2 regions of the Erythrobacter sp. KY5 genome follow, and region 2 is predicted to be linked to the other one. Evidence: predicted binding sites of a transcription regulator. Region 2 holds the regulator's gene; the other holds the start of a gene.
What was found. Region 2 encodes LexA, which represses DNA repair genes until DNA is damaged. Its sites were predicted from a motif close to GTTCCNCNCTTGTTCT; they were not measured.

Region 1 (3,415 bases), 810 kb from region 2:
CGCGATCCCAAGAGCCTGTGCGTAGTCGAGGACGTTGCCGATGTATGGGCACTTGATCGCGCTCGGCTGTTCCAAGGGCGCTATCATGTATTGGGCGGCAAATTGTCGGCGCTCGACGGAATTGGGCCCGAAGATCTCAATATTGCGAGCCTGATGGAGCGCGTTTCGTCTGGTGAGGTCGAAGAAGTCGTGCTCGCGATGAACGCAACGCTCGAGGGACAGACAACTGCACATTACCTCGCAGAGCGACTTGAAGAATATCAACTACGTATTACCCAGCTCGCCCACGGGTTGCCAGTCGGGGGAGAACTCGACTATCTCGATGAAGGGACGCTTGCTCAAGCATTGAGAGCAAGACGGCCGGTGGGGTAGTAATGGTGCGGCGAATTCTATCAAAATTGCTCGGCGATGACGCCGATACTGAGTCTGCACGATGGACTGCGAAATGTCCCAAGTGCGGGCACGCTCAGGATCTCGAAGACCGGGGCGGCATTCGCTACGCGTCGCGTGGTCGCAAGCGTATCCTGCGAAGTTGCGGCTCCTGTGGTAAACGCACGATGTTAACGGTCAGTCGATCACGCTGATCGAAGCGAAGCGCTTGCAGCATCGCCGCCGCGAGCCTATTTTACCCGCATGGCTATTCGTGAAATCTTGGAAGTGCCGGATCCCCGGCTCAAAGTCGTGTCCGAACCTGTTCGCGAGGACGAGTTCAATGATGAGCTGAAGCAGCTTGCCGAGGACATGTTCGAAACGATGTATGACGCACCGGGTATCGGTCTCGCGGCGATCCAGGTCGGCGTGCCAAAGCGTTTGCTTGTTATCGACCTCCAGCCCGAAGATCCCGATGCGGAGCCCGTCGAGTGCGAGCATGATGGTCACAAGCACACGCACCCGGCGACCAAGAAAGAGCCGCGCGTTTTCGTGAACCCCGTCATCCTCGATCCGGCAGACGAGGTGTCGACCTATAACGAAGGTTGCCTTTCGGTGCCCGAGATTTACGCCGACGTAGATCGCCCCGCGACCTGCACCGTCCAATATCAGGACCTCGACGGCAATCATCACGAAGAACAGCTCGAAGGTCTGCTTGCGACCTGCCTGCAGCACGAGATGGATCACCTCGAAGGCATCCTGTTCATCGACCATCTCTCACGCCTGAAGCGCAACATGGCGCTCAAAAAGCTGAAGAAGCTGCGTCAGGCGGCGTAATCGGGTTGCGCGCCCGCAAGGGCGGGCGCGCCCCTCGCGGTCCGGTTTGGCCGAACCGGTCGCCTCAGTCGTGATCCTTCATTTCTTCCAGCGCCGCTTTGACGTCGCGGATGACTTCATTGCACATCCGGGCGCAGCGTTTGCAGTGCGCATCATCATGCATCGAGCAGTGTTGGAGGCACTGCTCGCAAGCGACGATTGTCGCCATGGCCATCGCCTTGATCGTCGTCACGTTGCCGCCGGTGCGGCGTGAGCCGATGCGATAGAACGCGGTGCAAGCGTCCGAGGCGTCCATGCAGCGGCGGATACATTCGAGCCGCTCGGCCACATTGGCTTCTGCAAGACACGCATCCGCGCATGAATTCATGATCGCCGCGCCGTACATGGCATGCTTTATCGCATTACCCAGCGCATCGTTGTAGTCGTCCCCGACCTGCGGGTGCTCCCGGATCATTTCCTTGATCGACATAGTGTTTTCTCCTTGTGCCAAGACCAACGGGCGAGGCTGAGGGATGGTTCCATGCTGGAGTGGGTTGGTGATAAGGACCTTAGGCCATGTGAAATCTTCGGAACTTGTGGTAAGAAGCGCTGTCCGGTCAGCATGGGCGGCACGGACTAGGGCGAATGCCTGAGTTTTGCAGGACCCTCGAACTTAGTTGTATCTTTTCAGACCAACCGCATCCCTCGCATAAGCGGAAAACCGAGCGAGCATAGCGGCAAAGCTGATAACGGCGACAAAGCGACGGCCCCCACAAGATGAGCCCGAAGCACAGGGAGGCTAGCCATGTTTTCATGGTCCGTTGAGCTGTGCTTGGAACAATCGAAGTGGTATTGGCAATGCCGTGACGTAGCAGGCAACTTTGTTTGCCGCTCGACTCGCTTTTTCAATACGAAGGATGCTGCAATGCGGGATTTCGAGCGCCAGTTCGAAGACCATTACGCATGTATGCGTTGCCGCTTCGCTTAGAAGAGCGCAGCCGGGGTAGCCTTCGGGCTACCCCAATGCGCAAGGAGTCGAAATGGAGCAGTCAGTTTTTCTCTCACTCGCGAGCCTTCTTGGGCTCACGGTTGGCATGGGTGTCGGCTGGTTTTTCGGATCGCGGCCCGTTGCAGACATTAAGGTACGTCTTGATGAGGCCGAAGCCGAGACCAAGGCTCTGAACGAGAAGTTTCGCAACAGCGTGACCGAGCTTGCGACCATGTCCGAACGCGCCGCGCGCGCGGATGGGCTGGCGCAAGAACTCAACAAGACGCGCGCCGAGAACGCCGATTTCCGCGCCGAGCGCGCAGGCTTCGCCGAGCAGAAGCGACTGCTCGAGGAATCTCGCGAGAAGCTGCTCAAGGAATTCGAAAACACCGGCGCCAAGGTTCTCGAAGCTGCGCGTGAGCGGTTTTCGAGTGAGGCGAGCAAGCGGTTGGGCGAGGCGGAAGCGCAGAACAAGGAAGCGGTTGCGAACCTGCTTAAGCCGGTGAGCGAGCGGCTGCAGAAGTATGAAGATCAGGTCGGCAAACTTGAGAGCCAGCGCGCCGATGCCTTTTCGCGGCTGCACCAGCAGATCGAAGGGCTGCGCCTGTCGCAGGACGAGGTTCGCAAGGAAGCGCAGCGGCTCGGCAATTCGCTAACCAACGCTCCGAAAGCACGCGGGCGCTGGGGGGAGCGGGCCTTGCAGAACGTCCTGGAGCAGTGCGGTCTTGCCGAACACACCGATTTCCATCTCGAGCAATCGCTGGATACCGATGAAGGGCGCCAGAGGCCTGACGCTATCGTCAATGTGCCCGGTCAGAAAAAGCTGGTGATCGACGCCAAGGTTTCGCTCAATGCCTATCAGGCGGCGTTCGAGGCCGATGAAGAGGAAGAGCGCAAGCGGCATCTCGACCTGCACGCGAAATCCATGCGCGGCCACGTTCAGACGCTCGGCAGCAAAGGCTATCAAAGCCAGTTTGACGACGCGCCCGATTACGTGGTGATGTTCGTGCCCGGCGAACATTTCGTGGCGGCCGCGCTCGAACATGATCCTGAGCTTTGGGACTTTGCGTTTCACAACAAGGTGCTGCTTGCGACACCGACCAACCTCGTTGCGATTGCGCGCACGGTTGCGCAGGTCTGGCGGCAGGATAAGATGGCCGAAGAGGCGGCTGAAATCGGGCGCGCGGGGGCTGAACTCTATGATCGCCTTGCCGTTGCAGCCGAGCACATGAAACGCGTCGG
Region 2 (3,415 bases):
TCGATGCAACGCGCTCTGTCGGCCCACGTTAGGGACCGCGTCGACGGTTCGGCCGGTACAATCGCTGCTGCATTTGCAAGCGGCGACAGGGGAGCAATCGCCGAGGCGGACGAGGACGCCATGCGCGATGCAGGCCTTACCCACCTGCTTGCAATCAGCGGGCTGCATGTGAGCGCGGTGATCGCGGCTGCCTATTTCATGGCGCTCAAGCTGCTTGCGCTTTTCCCCGCCATCGCTCTGCGCGTGAGGCTCCCGGTCGCAGCTGCCGCTATCGGAGCGCTGGCCGGGATCGGCTATACTTTGCTGACAGGTGCGCAGGTTCCAACCGTGCGCAGCTGCGCCGCAGCCATGCTGGTTCTGATCGCGCTTGCGATGGGCCGCGATGCGCTGTCTTTGAGAATGGTTGCGGTCGCAGCCGCGTTCGTGCTGCTGCTTTGGCCGGAGAGCGTCATCGGGCCGAGCTTCCAGATGAGCTTTGCTGCAGTCCTTGCGATCGTGGCGCTCCATTCCTCGGGGCCTGTAAAAGCATTCCTCGCGCCGCGGGAAGAGCATTGGCCGCGCCGTTTCGGCAGGGGGGTGTTCATGCTGTTCGTGACCGGTCTCGTTATCGAGATCGCGCTCATGCCGATCGTTCTATTCCACTTCCACCGCGCGGGCTTGTACGGGGCCTTCGCCAATGTGCTCGCAATCCCGCTTGTAACCTTCATCTCGATGCCGCTCATCGCGGTTGCATTGGCGTTCGATATCGTTGGCCTCGGCGCACCGTTCTGGTGGCTTGTCGAGACCTCTTTGAAGGCGCTGCTTACCATTGCCCACTTCACCGCTTCACAGCCCGGTGCCGTCAAGCTCATGCCTCAGATGAGCGGCCTGACCATCGCGCTTTTCGTAGGCGGTGGCTTATGGCTCGCCCTGTGGAGCGGTAGGGCGCGTTTGCTCGGCTTCGTGCCGGCAGGTCTTGCGACGGCCCTGCTGCTGTTCACGCCGATACCGGATGTCCTGATCGGGAGGGAAGGACGCAATGTCGGCATCACGATCGAAGATGACGATGGCAGTCTCAGGCTCTTGTCTTTGCGTGACAGCCGATCCTCCTATTCACGCGACAACCTTCTCGAATTGGCGAGCGTTCAAAGCGAACCCATCCCTCTTGCACAATGGGATGGCGCACAGTGTTCGACCGAGTTTTGCACGCTGGTGATCGAACGGGGAGGGAGGACCTGGTCTCTCCTGCTTGCGCGCAATCGCGATCTTATAGAGGAGCGCTCGCTCTCTGCCGCCTGCGAGCGGGCCGATATCGTGGTCGCCGACCGTTTCCTGCCGAGATCGTGCCAGCCTCGCTGGCTCAAGGCAGACCGCCGTTTGCTGTCACGCACCGGCGGACTTGCGCTCAACCTTGAAGATGGCGAGGTGTCCAGCGTTGCCGAAGGTCAGGGAGGGCATGGCTGGTGGCGGGGGGAAGACGACCTTGCATCACCCCGCCGACCACGCAATCAGTGATAACGCCGCAACAGACCTGCAAGTTTACCCTGAACTTCGACCTCGTCAGGGCCGTAGACCTGTGCGTCATAAGTCGCATTGGCCGGATCGAGCCGAACCATGGCGCCTTCCTTGTGCAGGTACTTGAGCGTTGCCTCTTCTCCGCGAACCAGAGCCACCACGATCTCACCATCGCGGGCGGTGTTGGTTCGGCGAACAAGGGCAAAATCGCCATCGAAGATGCCAGCCTCGATCATCGAGTCTCCCGACACTTCAAGAGCGTAATGCTCTCCCGGGCCAAGCAACGCCGCAGGAACCGGCAGTGAGCTTTGCCCTTCGAGTGCCTCAATCGGTGCACCAGCCGCGATGCGCCCGTGAAGCGGGATTTCGATCACGTCATTGGCAGGCTGAGGCGCCTTCGCCATGACGCTGGAAGCTGAAGCAACCGCATCGTTCGCCGTAATCGAAGCGGGCGCGGCCTGCGACCTCGTTGCAGTCACCGCGTCTTCCGGCACCTTGATTACCTCAAGCGCGCGAGCCCGGTTGGGCAGGCGGCGGATAAAGCCGCGTTCTTCAAGAGCAGATATCAGGCGGTGAACCCCCGATTTGCTCTTCAGGTCGAGCGCTTCTTTCATTTCCTCAAAGCTCGGCGAGATACCGGTTTCTTCAAGCCGCTGCTGAATGAAGCGGATCAATTCATGCTGTTTTGCCGTCAACATGGGCAAACTCCGTAAAAGCCGCATTGTCCGCGCCTGAGCCGGAAGTGGCCCGTGCGCAATGCCAAACTCGCGCGCTCCCAGAGGCACCGTCCGTCAAAACGGAACAGGTGCGATACAGAGCACTAACCGCGCACCGATATGGTGAACGAATGTGGAACAAGTAGGCAACTTCGGAAATCGTGTCAAGCGGACTATGTCGACAAACCCAAGGGAATCAGCCATTTTCGATGTTGTAGATGCGCACAGGCTCACCCGGTTGCACTTCGCCTGATCCGGCAGGGCGTTCGATCAGGCAGTTGGCTGCTGCAAGTGAGCGGATTGCGCTCGAATCCTGCGATGCTGCGCGGCGAACGCGCTGCCCGTCGAAGACACCGCGCACGAACTCGCGGCGAGCTCCTGTCGCGGGCATTGTCTCAGCGGCTTGAGCAGTCACCGCGACCGGCAAGCGCGCCGCCATTCCCATCGCCGCACGGGCGAGGGGCAGCGCGAACAGAAACGCGGTCACGAAGCTTGAGACAGGGTTCCCCGGCAGGCCAAGCACCACTTGCGAGCCTCGCGTCGCGACCATGAGCGGCTTGCCCGGCCGGATAGCCACTTTCCAGAAGGCTATATCCGCGCCCCATTCGCGCAAGGCCGATTGCACGAGATCGTGGTCTCCCACAGATGCTCCCCCCGATGTGATGAGGATGTCGCAGCCTTCCGCTCTGGCGAGAGCGGCTGCGAGCGCGCCCATATCGTCGCCCACCGGTCCGATCCTCATGCATTCACCGACGAGGGGCCGCAGCATGGCGGCTATCATCGCTCCGTTCGAGGCGGGGATTTGGTTCGGACCGCAGTTTTCAGGATCTGAGCTCAGCTCATCACCACTATCGAGCACCGCCACTTTTGCGCGTTTGCGGACCGCCAACGTGCCGTGACCCGATGTGATGGCCAGCGCGAGTTGAGCAGGGCCGATCCGGGTTCCGGCTTCGAGTACGGTGTCTCCGGAGGCGAAGTCGAAACCGCGTTTGCGGACATGCTTTCCGAGGGGCGGGGCATCCTCGGCGCTCACTTCGTCTTGCGTGACGTGGGCGTTTTCCTGAATGAGGACGCTATCGCTGCCGGCGGGCATGTGCGCACCGGTTGAGATCCGCACGGCTTCGCCCTCAGCCAGCTTTCCATCGAAGGGCGCACCGGCGCGGCTTTCACCGACGAGCTTCCATGGTCCCGCACCTGAAAGCGCG

Region 1: CD351_RS06570 (four-helix bundle copper-binding protein) is a predicted target of LexA. The motif match lies at 1,679-1,694, and genes of this name have one in related genera.

Annotation. Positions count from the first base shown of each region.
Region 1 is NZ_CP021912.1:1,396,924-1,400,338, forward strand. It holds gene recR (recombination mediator RecR) at 1-372, shown strand, start outside; gene CD351_RS06565 (peptide deformylase) at 634-1,206, shown strand; gene CD351_RS06570 (four-helix bundle copper-binding protein) at 1,271-1,675, opposite strand; gene CD351_RS06575 (DNA recombination protein RmuC) at 2,226-3,415, shown strand, end outside.
Region 2 is NZ_CP021912.1:2,204,729-2,208,143, reverse strand. It holds gene CD351_RS10450 (ComEC/Rec2 family competence protein) at 1-1,494, shown strand, start outside; gene lexA (transcriptional repressor LexA) at 1,488-2,192, opposite strand; gene CD351_RS10440 (molybdopterin molybdotransferase MoeA) at 2,407-3,415, opposite strand, start outside.